DNA from 2 places in the Actinoallomurus sp. CA-150999 genome. Region 1 is predicted to be linked to the other one. Evidence: riboswitches for the same ligand, from Rfam matches in the RefSeq annotation. Region 1 holds a riboswitch; the other holds the start of a gene.
What was found. A riboswitch is a leader RNA that binds a small molecule or an ion and turns the genes downstream of it on or off. The one in region 1 is predicted to bind thiamine pyrophosphate.
Positions count from the first base shown of each region.

Region 2: another riboswitch for thiamine pyrophosphate. It lies ahead of ACQP2O_RS00560 (purine-cytosine permease family protein); the one in region 1 lies ahead of ACQP2O_RS21555 (TenA family protein).

Region 1 covers NZ_CP192063.1:4,612,477-4,620,367, reverse strand. The annotation lists gene ACQP2O_RS21585 (hypothetical protein) at 1-106, shown strand, start outside; gene ACQP2O_RS21580 (hypothetical protein) at 45-1,082, opposite strand; gene ACQP2O_RS21575 (carbohydrate-binding protein) at 1,370-3,922, opposite strand; gene ACQP2O_RS21570 (ROK family protein) at 4,087-5,271, shown strand; gene ACQP2O_RS21565 (N-acetyltransferase family protein) at 5,393-5,839, shown strand; gene ACQP2O_RS21560 (SMI1/KNR4 family protein) at 5,874-6,323, shown strand; TPP riboswitch at 6,415-6,513, shown strand; gene ACQP2O_RS21555 (TenA family protein) at 6,574-7,254, shown strand; gene ACQP2O_RS21550 (hypothetical protein) at 7,276-7,891, opposite strand, start outside.
Region 2 covers NZ_CP192063.1:101,853-109,743, reverse strand. The annotation lists gene ACQP2O_RS00565 (PAS domain S-box protein) at 1-1,662, opposite strand, end outside; gene ACQP2O_RS00560 (purine-cytosine permease family protein) at 1,881-3,209, opposite strand; TPP riboswitch at 3,200-3,316, opposite strand; gene ACQP2O_RS00555 (rhodanese-like domain-containing protein) at 3,341-3,679, opposite strand; gene ACQP2O_RS00550 (SSI family serine proteinase inhibitor) at 3,722-4,213, shown strand; gene ACQP2O_RS00545 (Fpg/Nei family DNA glycosylase) at 4,484-5,344, opposite strand; gene ACQP2O_RS00540 (CapA family protein) at 5,513-6,529, shown strand; gene ACQP2O_RS00535 (alpha/beta fold hydrolase) at 6,635-7,741, shown strand; gene ACQP2O_RS00530 (RNA polymerase sigma factor) at 7,844-7,891, shown strand, end outside.

The sequences.
Region 1 (7,891 bases):
GGCCGCGTCCGCCGTGGCGAGCACTCCTGGCGTGGCCGCGGAGTTCAGCCGCGCGCGGGAGATCCACGATCTGTGGCAGGCTCGCGGTCCGGAGAGCCGGGCTTGAGGCGGCGGAATTCCGTCGCGATGATCCAGGCCACGAGGAGGTCGATGGCCAGGCCGGACAGCGCCGCGAACTGGTTGATCGTGAACTTGAAGAACTGCCCGGCGAGGATGTCGAGCAGCACCGCGGCGTTGAACACCCGGAAGGCCGCCATGCGGTCGCGGCGCAGCCGCGCCAGGCCGTACACGCCCAGAACCGTCGAGACGACCGCGCAGCAGACGACGGCCGCGACCGCGCCTGTCTCCTGTTCTCCGGCGCGCGTGGTGATGAACTCGTCAGCGATCACCCCGGCGAGGGTCAGCGTCCCCCGGGCGACGAGGTAGTAGACGGCGACGCGGAGAACGGCGCGGTGTGCGACGAGCCGACCGGCGGCGGTGCGGGCCCGGGCCACCGCCGCGCGTACCGGGCGCGGGGCGGCGGGCCGCCGGTCGGGTGCCGCCGTGAGCAGGTGCAGCAGCGCGGCCTGGGCCTCGCCGTCCACCTCCTCGATCAGGCGGACCGCCGCGCGGCGCTCCTGCGGCGTCAGGCCCGACGTGATCCCGGCCAGCGCGACAGAGGCGGCGTTGACCGTACGCTCGCGTGGGCTGAGAAGTGTCCGTCCGCCGGTCCACTGGGTGAGGAGGACGAGCGCGGCGAAGGTGAGGTAGATGAGCCCGGCGGCCGGCCGGTAGAAGTAGCCGGTCTTGTTGACCAGCTTGCCGATCTCGTCGATGAACAGGCCGAAGCCCACGCCGCCGACCACCGTGGCCCATATTCGCGCCGACCGGCCGAGGAAGGCGACGGCGATGACCACGCCCGCCGCCATCAGCAGGCCACCCCACAGGGCGTGGGCGATGTGCAGGTTCCCGCTGCCGACCTTGGGATAGCCGGCCTGCGCCAGGCACGCCCGGGTGACGAGCACGGTGGCGATCCCGGAGAGGACGAACCCGCGCAGATACGACACCGCGTTCGCCGCTCGGACGAGTCCGAATCCGTGCATCGACACTCCGGCCTGTTCCGTCCCCGCATCACCCGGTCATCTCGTCGGCGGCGTGGACGCGGCCGCGACGGCTCCCGATCTCTCTTCGGCGGCCCACGCTACGACCGCACCGGCACCCGGGGCACTGCCGCCAGCCCCCGGTCTGCCGGTCCGGACAGCCCCAGGTCCGGCGACGAACAGAATGGTCGTTTGACGCGGTGCCCCCACGCCCGCGACGACGACGGCCGTGGCCGGTCTGCCCTCCTCTCTGGCCGAGCGGAGGAGAGGAAGGCAGACCGGCCGTGGCGTCACCGCCGGGTCAAGGTCACTGGGACGGTGGATCCGTGGCCAGGGCTGACGCGTACCGAGAAGAGGTGTGAGCCGCTGTCGTAGCCGACCTGACCGACGCTGCCGCCGGAGGCGGTCGCCGACACCGGGCCTGGGGAGTACCCGTGCAGCGTCACCGGGCCGTCTCCCGCGGCGAACGCGACCGTGACGTGGACCCTGCCGTTGTCGGACAGCGACCGGATCCGCTGCTTGCCCAGGGACACGAACTTGCCCGCGTCGCCGAGGAAGGCGATGCCCGACCTGCCCACCGGGACCACCTGGAGGTAGGACCCGTCGCGGGTCACCTGGGCCGTGTAGGGGGCGTTGCCGTCGACCAGCGCACCGTTGCCGGCGAAGTAGTCGTACACGTACGCCTTGCCGGTGACGCCGAGGTCGGCGGGCCGGAAGGAGGCGTCGTCGGTCGTCGGGAGGCTGACCGTACCGGCGCTGACGCCGAGGTTGTCGATGTTCGGGCCGTTGGCTCCCGTCGTGGTGGCCCGTACGGTGTGCCGACCGGCGGAAAGTTCGACCACGACCGGCTGTACCGCCCAGGTGTCCCAGCTGCCGGACGGGGCGAACGCCTGGGTGGAGGCCGCGCCGCCGTCCACCGAGACCGCGAGCGGCCGGTCGGCGCCGCCGCCGTTGGCGTACCGGAACATCAGCGTGTACGTGCCGCTGGACGGCGCGTTGACGGTCCACTCCACGTAGTCGCCGGAGTCGTGCTGGTAGTCGGCGAACCCACGGCCGGTGTAGCCGGAGTGGTCGGTGCCCACTACGGGCCCGGACAGGGTGGCGTCCTCGGCCTCGTAGGTCGTGTCCGGCTTGGGTGCCGGGACGGTGCGGGCGTAGGCGTAGACGTAGCCGGCGGACAGCGAGCCGTGCCGGCTGCCGGTCGTCGCCACCATCGGGCCGGACGATCCGGAGGCGTCGCGGACGTAGGTGGCGTCATCGGGGACGATCGGGGTGTCCGGCTTGACGATCGTGCCGTCCGCTTCCGCCACCTTGTTCAGGTTGGCGGCGCTCTCCTGGCCGATCGGGTCGCCGACACCGACCGGGCCGGCGGACAGGTTGGACAGCAGGAGGTTCCGGGTCTCCGTGCTCATCATCACGTCCGTGAAGGGCCACACGCCGAGGGCGCCGGCCAGGCGTGACGTGTAGAGGAACTCATCCCACTTGGACCGCTCGAACCGGTCGTTGGAGACCCGGGCGTTGGTCACGTTGCCGTACAGCGTGCTCTGCAGGTAGTCCTGCGCCAGTGCCATGCAGTACTGGATGTCGAGGCCGTTGGCCGCCGCGGCCTTGGCCATGTTGCCGAGGAACGCTGCGCGGTCGGTGAGGTTGAAGTCGGGCTGCGCGCCCGCGCACAGCCAGTCCTGCTCGTAGGTGTCGACCCCGGACGACTTGAGGTAGCTCATCCGGTCGTTCCAGTACGCCGGGTCGGTGATCACGTTCCCGGACATCGTGTACTGGCTCCGGTACGGGCTGGACGGGTCGATCCACCGGGCATGGGTGATCATGGGTACGCCGACGCTCTTCTGGAACGAGGCGAGGCCGTTCGGGAACAGAGTGTGTTCCGCCTCATAGCGGTACTCACCGTCCGGCTTGTCGTTCCAGCCGGCGTTCGGGCCCTTCGGGTACCACCAACTGTCCAGTTGCAGGTTCCCCATGGGCAGGCCCTTGCTCTTCCAGTCGTTCTGGACCGCCCGCAGCGTGCCCTCGTAACCGAGGTTGGAGTCGTACTTGTAGTAATAGGAGGCGCCGTTGTCGGTCCAGTAGCCGAGCTTGGCGAGGGTGTTCGTGGAGCTCTGCGCCGGCCGGTGCTTGCCGGACAGGCCGGTCAGGGTGTTGCCCCAGGTGTCGTACACGCCGTTGATACTGGTGCCGTACGCCAGGATGCTCTTCTGGGTGAACCCGGCCGGCAGGCTACCGACCCCCGAGGAGACGGTGCTGGTCAGCGCGCCGTTCACGAACTTCACGACCCCGGTTGTGAAGTTCGAGGCGGGAGAGAGCATGTAGCCGCTGTGGGAGGCGTCGAACGCCAGGTACGGGCTGAAGCCCGGGTCGCCCGAGGCGTCGAGTCGGTGTCCCGCGAAGCAGCCGTTGAAGCTCTCGTTGTGCGGCAGCGAGGGCCGCGACGACAGCGCGGGGAACGGATCGGCGTTGGCCGCCGCCTGCCGGTACGTGGTGCTGAAGAGCACCACCGGTCTGTTGTCGTAGGTCCGGATGCCGCTGCTCCGCGCCGCGCCGCCGGCCGTGTAGTCGAAGTCGGTCTCGTGGTAGGCGCCCACGCCGTCCCGGCCGCGGACGGTCTTGATGTTGCTCGCGGAGGCGCCGACCGAACCACCGAAGTGGTAGCGCGGTGCGCTGGTGTCGATGGTGTAACCGCCGTCGGCGTGCACCGTCGCCGTGGCGCCCGCCGTGGGCGTGGCGGCGCCGGCGGGTTCTGTGGCGAGCGCCAGGCTCACCGGGAGGGTGACCGCGAGCGCGCAGGCGATCGCGGTACGCCGAAGAGATCTCCGTACTGGCTTACTCATGGCTCTCCGTCGGGTCCAGGGGCCCCTCGGCTGCGCGCATATGGGGGTTTTTGTGAAGTTAAAACGCGATTTCTGCCGTGTCAACAGACTGATAAGCGCCACATTCGGCCTTATTATGCTGAGTAAGTGACAGAATTGGTGAACCCGCATGTGTAGGGGGCGCCATGAGCGCAGCCAGGTCTCGATCGCACCGCGCCTACAACCTCGACCGCGTAGTCGCGGCGGTGCGTGAGCGCGGATCGGTCACCCGGGCGGATCTCGAGCGGATGACCGAGCTGTCGCGCGCGACCGTGGCCGTGCTGGTCGCGCGGCTCATCGACGACGGCGTCCTGCGCGAGTTGCCCGCAGCCGAGAAAGCCGGGACGGGTCCGGGCCGGCCGCCCGCCCGGCTGGCGCTGACCGAGTCGGCGGGCCTCGTCGCCGGCATGGCCTTCGGGCACGGCGACCTCCGGGTCGCGGTGGCCACGTTGTCGGGCGACGTCGCCGCCGAGCGCCACGTACGGCTCGCGGTGGACATCTCCGTGGGCGCGGCCCTCGACACCGCTGCCAGTGAATTGAGCGGAATATTGCGCGAAATCGGCCATCCGAGAGAGGACATCGACAACGTCGTCCTCGGCCTGCCCGCCCCGCTCGACCGGCGCACCGGCCGCGTGCTGGTCAACAACATCCTGCCCGGATGGGTCGACCTGGATCCCGCAGCCGGCCTCGAAGAGCGTGTCCATCGGCCGGTGTTCACGGAGAACGCCGTCAACCTCGGCGCCATCGGCGAGCTGACCTACGGAGCGGGCGCCGGCGTACGCGACCTGGTGTTCGTCAAGGTCTCGACCGGCGTCGGCGCCGGGCTGATCTTCGATGGACGCCTGTACCGGGGCGTCAGCGGCTACGCGGGCGAACTGGGCCACGTGCAGGTCGAGGCGAACGGTCTGCTGTGCCGGTGCGGCAGCCGCGGCTGCCTGGAGACCCTGGTCTCGACGCCGAACATCATCGCCGCCCTCCAGCCGATGCACGCGGATCCGCTCACCATCGCCGACGTGATCCGGCTGCTGGAGGCGGGAGACTCGGGAGCCGTCCGCGTCGTCGGCGACGCAGGACGCACCATCGGCCGGACGCTGGCCGACATGTGCAACGTGCTCAACCCCGAGGTGATCATCGTCGGCGGCGAACTCGGCCTGCCGAACGGCGTGCTCGCCGACGGCATCCGCGAAATGATCACGCGCTACGCCCAGCCGGGGGTGGCGCGGGCGGTGACCGTGACAACCGGGGCCCTGGAGAACCACGCCGAACTTCTCGGCGCGATCGCCCTCGCCGTCCGCCGCACCGGCAATATTGGTTCTTCTCTTTCGTCGTGAAGTGGCCGTGTTCCGGCAGACCGCTCGTCCTTACGCTCGGACGCCTGGGCCTGTCCGCGTCGCCGGCCGTACGCGGGAAGCGTCCGTCGACCTCCGGCCCGCTCGACCTGACAGGAGACCGATGATCACCATCCGCAAACTCGTTCCGTCCGACAGGGCCGCCTGGGAGGACCTGTTCCGCGGCTACATCGACTTCTACGAGCGCGTGGAACCCGCCGAGATGTACGAGCAGGCGTGGCGCGAGTTCCTGGCGGACACGCGCATGCACGCCCTCGGCGCGACGCTGGACGGCCGGCTCATCGGCATCGTGCACTTCCTCCCTCACGCCAGCACGTCGATTCCCGACGCCGACGTCTGCTACCTGCAGGACCTGTTCACCGCGCCGGAGGCCCGGGGAATGGGCGTGGGACGTGCCCTGATCGCGGCCGTGACCGACTGGGCCAAGGCCCACGACTGCGCCCGCGTGTACTGGCACACCCACGAGTCGAACGCCACGGCGCGGCGCCTGTACGACAAGGTGGCGGAGAACCGCGGCTTCATCCAGTACCGGATCGACCTGCCGCGCTAGGCTCCGATTCCTGCAGACGGCGAGAGAGCCTGGGATGTGGCGAGACCTGATCGAGCGGCTGTACGACGATGCCGAGTTCGCCGATCCCGCGTCCGACGCGGGCATCGATCAGATCGAGCGGCGGCTGGGGCAGCCGGCTCCGGAGGAGCTGCGACGGCTGCTGCGGGAGACCGACGGTGTGCGGGCCGACTACGGGTCCTGCCTGGTGTGGTCGGTGCAGGAGATCATCGAGCAGAACACCGAATTCCGGGAGAGCGCCGACTTCGCCCAGCTGTACATGTCGTTCGACCAGCTCATGTTCATAGGGGACAACGGCGGCGGAGATCGGTTCGCGTACGTCCGGGTCCCGGCGGGACGACCCGACGACCTGTTCGTGTGGGACCACGAGACCGACGAACGCCTATGGGCCGCCCGATCGCTGCAGGACTACCTCGAGCGCCGGGCAGTCGCGGACGGTGACGACTGGTACAGGAAGGCCCTCTGAGGACGACCGCCCTCGGGCGCTATCCGTGTGACGCCCGACCCGCAAGGTGGCAGCGGCGGGTGGTCATGTCCAGCCGGTTGTTGTTACGGTCGGCGGTGACGCGGGGTGCCCGGGGCGAATCCGGGCTGAGATCACACCCGTCGAACCTGATCTAGCTAGGACTAGCGAAGGGACGTCACCAGTGACCAGAGCTTCCTGGTGTTGCTCGAACGTCCTCGCCTCGCCGTCCGGTGACCGCTGAGAGGACCCGATGTTCTGCGACGACGTGTGGAAGCGCTCGGCCCGCCTGATCCGCGCGATCCACGAGCACCCGTTCAACACCGCACTCAGCGCCGGCACGCTCGACCGTGAACGGTTCGCATTCTACATCGTGCAAGACGCCCGCTATCTGGAGGCGTTCTCCCGGGCACTCGCGGTCGCGTCCGCGCGGGCCACCGACACCGACGACGCGGTCTTCTTCGCCGAGAGCGCGCACGCCGCGCTGGCGGCGGAGCGTACGCTGCACGCCGGCTACATCGAGGAGTTCGGCCTGACCGCCGACGACCTGGCGGGCATCGACACCTCCCCGACCTGCCTCGGTTACTCGTCGTTCCTGCAGGCGACGGCCCTCGCCGACCCGTACCCGGTGCTCGCGGCGGCCGTGCTGCCGTGCTTCTGGGTCTACCAGGACGTCGGCACGGCCCTGCTCGAGAACACGGCCGGTGTCGAGAACCACCCCTACCGCGCCTGGATCGCGACCTACTCCGACCCGGCCTTCGCCGAATCGACCGAACGCGCGAAGGCCATCACCGACCGCCTGGCGGCGACGACCGACGCGGCCACGCGAGAGGGCATGGCCCGCGCCTTCTTCCGCGCCACCGAGTACGAGTGGATGTTCTGGGACAGCGCCTGGCGCCGCGAAACCTGGCCCACCGCCCAGTGGCTCAAGTAGTTCCTCGCCGAACTCGTTGGATCACTCGTCGACATCCGATTCGCGGAAAACAGGCAACCGGAGTCGGTATCCGACCGTTCGAGCGAACCAGGCGAAGAAATCATTGGCGGGGTCGAACCCGGCCTGTGCGGCTTCGCTCCATTCGGCGCGTCGCAGTACGGCGAGGTATCGGTCGACCAGCCGTTCTCGATGGTCTGGAGTCATGGCAAGGCGATCGGGCGATGCCTGGGCAAGATGGTCGGCGATGCCTGCGGCAGCGAGATAGCGATCCAGATTCGGTGTCTGGCCGACGAGGTGACCGACATAGGCATTCAGAACGATGCGGATCGGAGGGTAGCCCTCCCAGGTCATCCCCATCCCGCCACAGTCAGCCATGATTCCGAGCAGGCGGCCGGAGTGATCGATCAATTCGTCGTCCGCGTCGGGCGAAGTGATCGCTTCGTGGAGATGAGCCGCCGTCGCGACCTTGCCCGCGAAGTAGCCGTTGAGGTAGTCGCCGTCGCACGCCTGCCGCAGCAGCCAGGACCGGGCTCGGCGAACGCCCGCCGTACAGAGTGCTTCGACGAGATAGACCCGTCCCCAGCCCGCGGCTCGTTGGGCGAGCCAGAGCAATGCGTCTGTGCCGTCTCTGCGACGT
Region 2 (7,891 bases), 4.5 Mb from region 1:
GGCGGCGATCCCGATCCCGTCGTCCTCCACCGCCACCACGATGGCGTCGCCGTCGACGCCCGCACGGACCGTGATCACGCCGCCCTCCGGTGAGTACTTCACCGCGTTCTCCAGCAGCTGCCCGACGATGATGTCCGTCGCCATCGAGTCGCCGAGAGCCGACGGCAGGTCCTCGGCGATCTCCAGCTCGACCAGGTGACGCTCGGACACGCCGCGGAAGCCGTACGCCGCGCCGCGCAGCAGCCGCCCCAGGTCGAACGGCTCGCTCGTGACGCTCAGCCCGTTCGGCACCGCGCGGGAGTACAGCAGGTTGTCGACGAGACGGCCGAGGGCGTCCGCGCGGTCGGCGATCGTCGCGACCGCGCGCCGCCGGTCGGCCTCGTCGAGCTTCTCCCACCGGTCGACCAGCGTCTTGGCGAACCCCTGCACGACCGTGATCGGCGTGCGCAGCTCGTGGCTGGTCATGGACAGGAAGAGGTCCTTGGCCGCTTCGAGGGACTTGGCCTCGGTGACGTCACGGAAGTCCACGACCACCTCGTCGTGGCCCTCGATCTCGGTGTGCAGGACGTTCAGCCAGGTGCCGGACTCCAGCTGAATCGTCGACTCTCCGCCCGGAGCCGGCAGCGCGAACGGCAGCGGCCGGCCGATGACCTCCTCGGCGGCGAGGCCGGTGATCGCGTGCGCCGCGGGATTCCACCGCTGGACGACGCCGTCGCGGTCGAGCACCGCGATGCCGTCCGCGCTGGCCTCGATCACCGCCCGCTCGTGCCTGCGCTGCCGGACCACCTCGGCGTAGTTCATGGCGTTGCCGAGGACGACGCCGGCGTGCCCGGCGAACAGCTCGAGGAGCTCCAGCTCGATGTGGCCCGCCTTGCGCCGGGAGAACAGGGCGTACAACGCGCCGTACGGGCTGCCCTGGACGTTCGAGATGCCGACGGCGATCGTGTGCAGGCCATCGAGCTCGGACCAGATCAGGTCACTGAGGCTGCGTGTGTCGGCCGTGGCCAGCATGACCGTACGGCCGGAGCGCAGCAGCTCGCCGACGAGGCTGGAGCGGAGGTCGGCGGTCGCCCCGCGCAGCCGCCGGGGCAGCCCGGTCATGCTGACCAGCCGGAGGGTGTTGGTGGCCTGCTCGATGACGACGAAGCCGGCGGCGTCCGCGCCGGTGAGCTCGATGAGACCCGACGTGACGCGGTCGAGGACCGCCGGGAGCTCCAGCTCGGTGTTGAGGTCGGCCACCACGTCGTTGAGCCGCCGCACGAGACGGATGCGCTCGGCGGTCTGGTGCTGAACGGCCTCGTCCTCCCGCACCGGGCGGTAGAGGCCGACCCAGCCGAGGAACTCACCGTCCTCGCCGCGCATGGCGCTGGCGACCGCCCGGGTGTCGATCAGTCGGCCGTCGCGGTGCAGCCGCCGGGTGAGGAACGAGATGTGGCCGCCCTCGCGGACCCGTTCGAGCACGGCGCGGTGCTCCGCGGTGTGCTCCTCGGGGACGATGCGCATCGGCCGGCCCAGCACTTCCTCCGCCGTCCAGCCGAACATCCGCTCGGCGGCAGGGTTCCACAGCTGGACGGTCTGGTCGGCCCCCAACGCGATCATCGCGTCGGCGGAGGAGGCCACCGCCGCCCGCATCATCGCGTCAGACGAGCTCACGCGGCCCATAGTGCCACCCGCGCCGCGTCCCTATGCGAAGGTCAGCACCAATCCACACTTGCGGCATCGTTTCTGGTTGGGCGCCGTCTGCACCCAGTCGTGATCACACTGCGCCATCGTGATCGCCTCCCGCCACTCCGTATCCCCATCATGACGGGCGCGACGACGCCGTGACGTGCGATTGGGGCTCTTCTTCCCCAACCAACCAACCCCGACCGACCTCCCGGTCATCGGCGAATGAGGCCGATGGCGCCGGTGACCGCCGCCGCGACGGCGAAGGACAGGAGCGAGGCGCTCATCCAGTCCGCCGGAGTGAAGTGCAGCGTGCTCTGCACGTGCGTCCACATCCGCGACCACCATCCGACCTGACCGGGGTTGATGAGCTGGTACGTCGCGATGCCCGCCGCCCACGCGACGACCATCCCCCAGCGGGCGGGCGCCCGGCCGGAGACGTCCCAGCCACGCCGTCCGGTGAAGCAGAAGAAGTCCACGGCCAGCACGCCGAGCATCGGTACGAACACCGACCCGATCAGCGTGAGGAAGCCCGAGTAGTTGTTCATGTTCAGGACGAGGGCGAGCAGCGTCGTCAGGGCGCCCAGCGCGATGGTGAGCAGCCGCCGGTCCACGCGGGGCACGAGGTTCTGGATCGAAACCGCGGTCGAGTAGACGTTCGCGAACGACTGGTCGACCTCACGCAGGACGAACACGGCGAAGAACAGCGTGCCGAGGGCGACGTGCTGGAACGGGCCGAACACCTTGGACGAGTCGCCGGCGACCAGGGCGAGCGCCAGCAGGCCCAGGACGTACGCGACGACCTGCGTCAGCCCGTACGCCACGCTCGCGGCACCGAACGCCGCCCGCTCGGAGCGGGAGTGCCGCGTGTAGTCGGCCGCCATGGGCACCCAGGAGATGGAGACGGCCAGCGCGGCGTCCGCGCCGATCCAGAAGTGGCTCCACGACCCGTGGGTGAGGTTCGGCAGGGGCTGGCGGACGAGCTGCACGTAGAAGTAGGCGAGGGCCAGGACGACCGCCGCGGTGACGTACCGGCGCAGGACCCGGACGGAGCCGAGCGGCCAAATGGTCAGCACGGTCGTGATCACGCCGGCGACGATGACGTACGCCCAGTGCGGGCCGCCACCGAAGAGTTCCTTGGCCGCACCCGCGATCGTGACCAGCTCGAAGGTTCCCCAGCCGATCATCTGCAGGATGTTCATCACGGTGGGGATGTACGAGAGGCGCGTGCCGAACAGGCCGCGCAGCATCATCATCGCCGGGACGCCGGCGCGGGTGCCCGACACGGCCGCCAGCCCGAGCATGATCCCGCCGATCACGGTGCCGACGATCATTGCCACGATCCCGGCGACGATGGGCAGCCGGGGGTTGCCCTGGGCGTCCGGCGCGAGCACCGAGTAGGCGCCGGAGAAGGCGAGAAGGCTCACGCCCAGGTTGGCCCAGAAGGCGCTCTGGTCCCAGAAGCTGAGGACCTTGGGGGCGGGCTGGTCGAGGGTGTACGGGGCCTCGTTGTCGAGAGGACGTTCGTCGACGGCAGTGCTCAAGGCACACTCCCTACGCCGGCATTACCCGGTCAGGTTCGAGCGGTCGGCGGCACGTGCGTAGCCGCCCTCTCAGCCCGGTCGTCGCCCGAGCTCCCGCGAGGTCTGAACTTTTCCGCCGTTAATGTACCTCGTCAGGCGACGTATGGCTCGCTGCCCGATTCACTGACCATCGGACGGCCCGCCGCCACCCAGGCGTGCATGCCGCCCGAGACGTTCGCGGTCTTCCAGCCGGCGTTGTTGAACGCCATGACCACCGACGCCGACCGGGCCCCCGACCGGCAGATGACGAAGACGTCCTCGCCGGTGGGCACCTCGGACGCGCGGGCGCCGAGCTGGCTGAGGGGGATGTGGATCGCGCGAGGCGCGTGCCCGGCCTGCCATTCGTCCAGTTCGCGCACGTCCAGGAGGTATGCGTCGTCCGGAACCTTGGCGACCTCAACGGCGGGAACCTGGTCCCTGAAGGCATTCACAAGTCAACGGAACCACGAGCCGGCGCCCGGCGTCGAATCGTCATGAGGCAATCTCTAACCAGACTGGGACCAGCGGCCGTCGCCATCCCCGGCATCGCCGCCGCCCTGTTGCTGGGCGGTTGCGGCAGCGGGCAGGACAACGCGACGGTCAAGCCGAGCGGGCCGTCCACCCCTGGATCATCGGCGCCGGGGCGGGCGGGAAAGACCCGGCTGACCATCACCGTGCGCGACTCGCAGACGGCGCAGGCCAAGACGCGGACGCTCACCTGCGACCCTGTCGGCGGCGACCTGGCCAAGGCCAAGGAGGCGTGCGCTGCGCTCACCGCGGCGGGCGCGGCGGGCCAGGACCCGTTCGCCCCGACGCCGAAGAACGTGATGTGCACCCAGATCTACGGCGGCCCCGAGACCGCCACGGTCACGGGCACCTGGAACGGCAAGAAGGTCGACTCGACGTTCAGCCGCAAGAACGGCTGCGAGATCAAGCGGTGGGGCACCCTGGGCGTGCTGTTCGGTCCGCACCCGCCGGTCCGCTGAGCACGGACCTCCGACGCTCCGGCAGGGCCGCGGCCGTCCGCTGACACGGTCGACGTCGGCCCGCGAGGGCGGCGGCCACGCGCTGACGTACGGTCCGGCAGCCCGCTGAGGAGTCTGGGATCGTGGATCGGCAGGCGCATCGCCCGAGGCGGGCCGAGGGGGTGTTGTCAGGCGTGTTCATTGAGGTTGAACGATTTTCAGCTTCAATCAACCCCCTGACACGAGGTGCCCGGCTCCGGCGATGACGTGCTGCCGCTCGCCGCGCGCGGCCTACTTGAGCAGGCGGGACATCCGGCGGTCGGCCAGGGGCTTGCCGCCCGTCTGGCAGGTCGGGCAGTACTGCAGGGCGGAGTCCGCGAACGACACCTCTTTGATCGTGTCGCCGCACACCGGGCACTTCTGACCTGCCCGGCCGTGCACCCGCAGGCCCTCCTTCTTCTCGCCCTTGAGGTCCTTGGCCGCCAGGCCGCGGGAGCGCTCGACGGCATCGCCGAGCGTACGGACGATCGCGTCGTACAGCGTCGCGACGTCCTCGTCCGTGAAGCTCGCCGCCAGCTTGAACGGCGACATCCGCGCCACGTGCAGGACCTCGTCGGAGTAGGCGTTGCCGATGCCGGCGATCACGCTCTGGTCGCGCAGCAGTCCCTTGATCTGGGTGCGCCGGCCGTCGAGGATGCCCTTCAGCGTGTCCGCGGTGAAACCGTCGGCGAGCGGGTCCGGGCCGAGCGAGGCGACACCTGGGACCTCCGCGGCGTCGCGCACGACGTAGACCGCGAGCCGCTTCTGGGTGCCCGCCTCGGTCAGGTCGAACCCGGATCCGTCGTCGAGGTGCACCCGGAGGGCCAGCGGGCCCTTGCCCGGCCGGGGCGGCGCCGGCGGCAACGCGTCCTTCCAGCGCAGCCAGCCCGCGCGAGACAGGTGGAAGACCAGGTGCAGGCCGTCGACGTCCAGGTCGATGAACTTACCGTGGCGTGCGACCCCGGTGACGGTCAGGCCGTTCAGCGCGGTGATCGGCGGATCGTACGTCTTCAACGACGAGATGGCGGCCACGTCGATCCGCGCGATCGCCCGCCCGACGGCGTGCTCGCGCAGGAAGGCGGCGAGGGACTCCACCTCCGGCAGCTCCGGCATGGTCCCAGGGTACGGCTCCGTCCACAGGCTGTGGACGATCGCCGCAAGGCCGCCCGGAGAACATCGCGGCCGGGCCGCTCGGGAGAACTGCGCCTCGATCGTCGGGCGGGACCTTCGGCCCTTGGCCGGGCGCGGCCCGCACGGCGATCCTGATAGGGGGAGTCCGGCGTGGCCATCACCGTCGCCCTGGGCGGCGACACGATGCTGGGACGCGGGGTCGCGGAGCGAATCGCCGCGTCGGGCCCGTACGGGCTGTTCGCCGACGAGGTGCGGCGGACGTTCCGCTCCGCCGACCTGTCGCTGATCAACCTCGAGTGCTGTATTTCCGCGCGCGGCCACCCCTGGCCGGCCCCCGGTAAACCGTTCCACTTCCGCGCCCCGCCGCGAGCCGTCGACACCCTCACAGACCTGGGGATCGACGGCGTGACGCTGGCCAACAACCACGCACTGGACTACGGCCACGAGGCTCTGACGGACACGCTCGCGCACCTGACCCACGCGGGCATCCGGGCCGTCGGCGCGGGACCCGACCTGCCGCGGGCGCGCGAACCCGCCCTCTTCCACCTCGGGGACGCCCGCGTGGCCGTCCTCGGCGTCACCGACCATCCGTCCGACTTCGCCGCCGGCGACCGCCCCGGGGTCGCGTACGCCGACCTGCGCCGCGAGGTCCCGGCCTGGCTCACCGACCGGATCCACGCGCTGGCCGCCGACGGGGTCCTCGTGCTCGTGCTGGCGCACTGGGGCCCGAACATGACCACCGAGCCCCTTCGCTACGTACGGACGGCGGCGCGGGCGCTGGTCGACGCCGGGGCGACGCTGGTCGCCGGGCACTCCGCGCATGTCTTCCACGGCGTGGGCGGCCGCGTCCTGTACGACCTCGGCGACCTCATCGACGACTACGCCGTGGACCCGGTATTGCGGAACGATCTGGGTCTCATGTTCCACGTGAAACTGGAGGGGCGTCGGATCGCCCGGCTGACCGCCGTCCCGCTGACGCTCGAGTACGCCCGTACCCGTCTCGCCACCGGTGCCGACCACGCCTGGATCCACAAGCGGTTCGCCGCCGCCTGCGCGGCGTTCGGCACCACCGTCACCGAGGAGGAGGACGGACGGCTCGCCGTGGCAGGCCCCGTACCGGATGAATGGCCGGAGGGCCGCCCCACGGCGCCGCCATCAACGCCGTGAGCTCCGTCGATCCGGCCCCTCGCTTTGACGATGCCTTCACCATGACCGAAACTGTTGTTAGGGGCCACCGTAAAGAGCTGGGAGCGGCAACGGGCGGAGGTGGCCATGTCGTTCACGGAAATCACCAAGGTGCTGGGCAGGCACACCTGGTGGCCGAACGTATCTCCTGACGGGGCGGGGCCGAACGCGGGGCCGCCGGATCTCCGGACGCCGACGGTCACCGCCGATGACGGCGTCCGGCTGCACGTCGAGGTACAGGAGGCCGCCGAGGCCAGGGTGACCGTCGTCTTCTGCCACGGGTTCCTGCTCAACTCCACCAGCTGGCACGTCCAGCGGGACGCGCTGGCCGGCCGGGCCCGCGCCGTGCTCTGGGACCTCCGCGGGCACGGCCGATCCGGCTGGGGGGATCCGCCGAACGCCACCATCGACCAACTGGGCCGCGATCTGTACTCGGTGCTCGAGGCGGCCGCACGGGAGGGGCCGGTCGTCCTGGTCGGCCACTCGATGGGCGGCATGGCGATCCTGGGGCTCGCCGAGGCGCACCCGGAGCTGTTCGGCGAGCGGATCGTCGGCGTGCTCCTCGCCGCGACCTCCTCCGGCGGCCTGTCCTCCGTGACGATCGGGTTGCCGGAGCGCACGGCCCGTGTGCTGCACCGCATGGTCCCCGTCACACTGGGCACGCTCCGCCACCAGGCCCGGCTGGTGGACGCCGCCCGGCGGCCGCTCGGCGGGATGTCCTTCCTCCTGACCCGGTCGTACCTCTTCGGCGCCCGCGTGTCGAAGGAGGTCGCCGAGGTCACCACCCGGCTGATGGCCTCCGTCCCCATCGAGGTGATCGCCGACTTCTACAAGGAGCTCATCGCGTACGACAAGCGGGCCGCGCTGCCCGCGCTCGGGCGCGTGCCCGTGCTCGTCATGGTCGGCGACCGGGACCTGATCACGCCCGTACGGCACGCCGAGGCCCTCGTCGCGGAGATCCCCGGCGCCGAGCTCGCGGTGATCCCCGGCGCCGGGCACCTGCTGACCCTCGAACGCGCCGCCGACGTCAACGGGCACCTGTGGGCCCTCCTCCGGCGCGCCACCGGCATCGAACCGCCCGCCGAGCCCACCGTCGTCAATGGCCAGGATCCGGCCCCGCACCTCCGTCCTGAGCGCAGCCCCCTGCCCGGAGGGCGCGCCGCACGCCGGGAGAAGGGCCGCCGGAGGAGCTGATCCGTCCCGTACGCGACGCTCGGGGAAGCGGCGTCACCGGCCGCGGCAACAACAGGTGACATCCCCCACCCGAGAGGGTCGCATGACCGAGACGAGAAGCCCGTGAGCGCCGAGACGGACGCCGAGGTGATCGAGGCCTCGCTGCGCGAA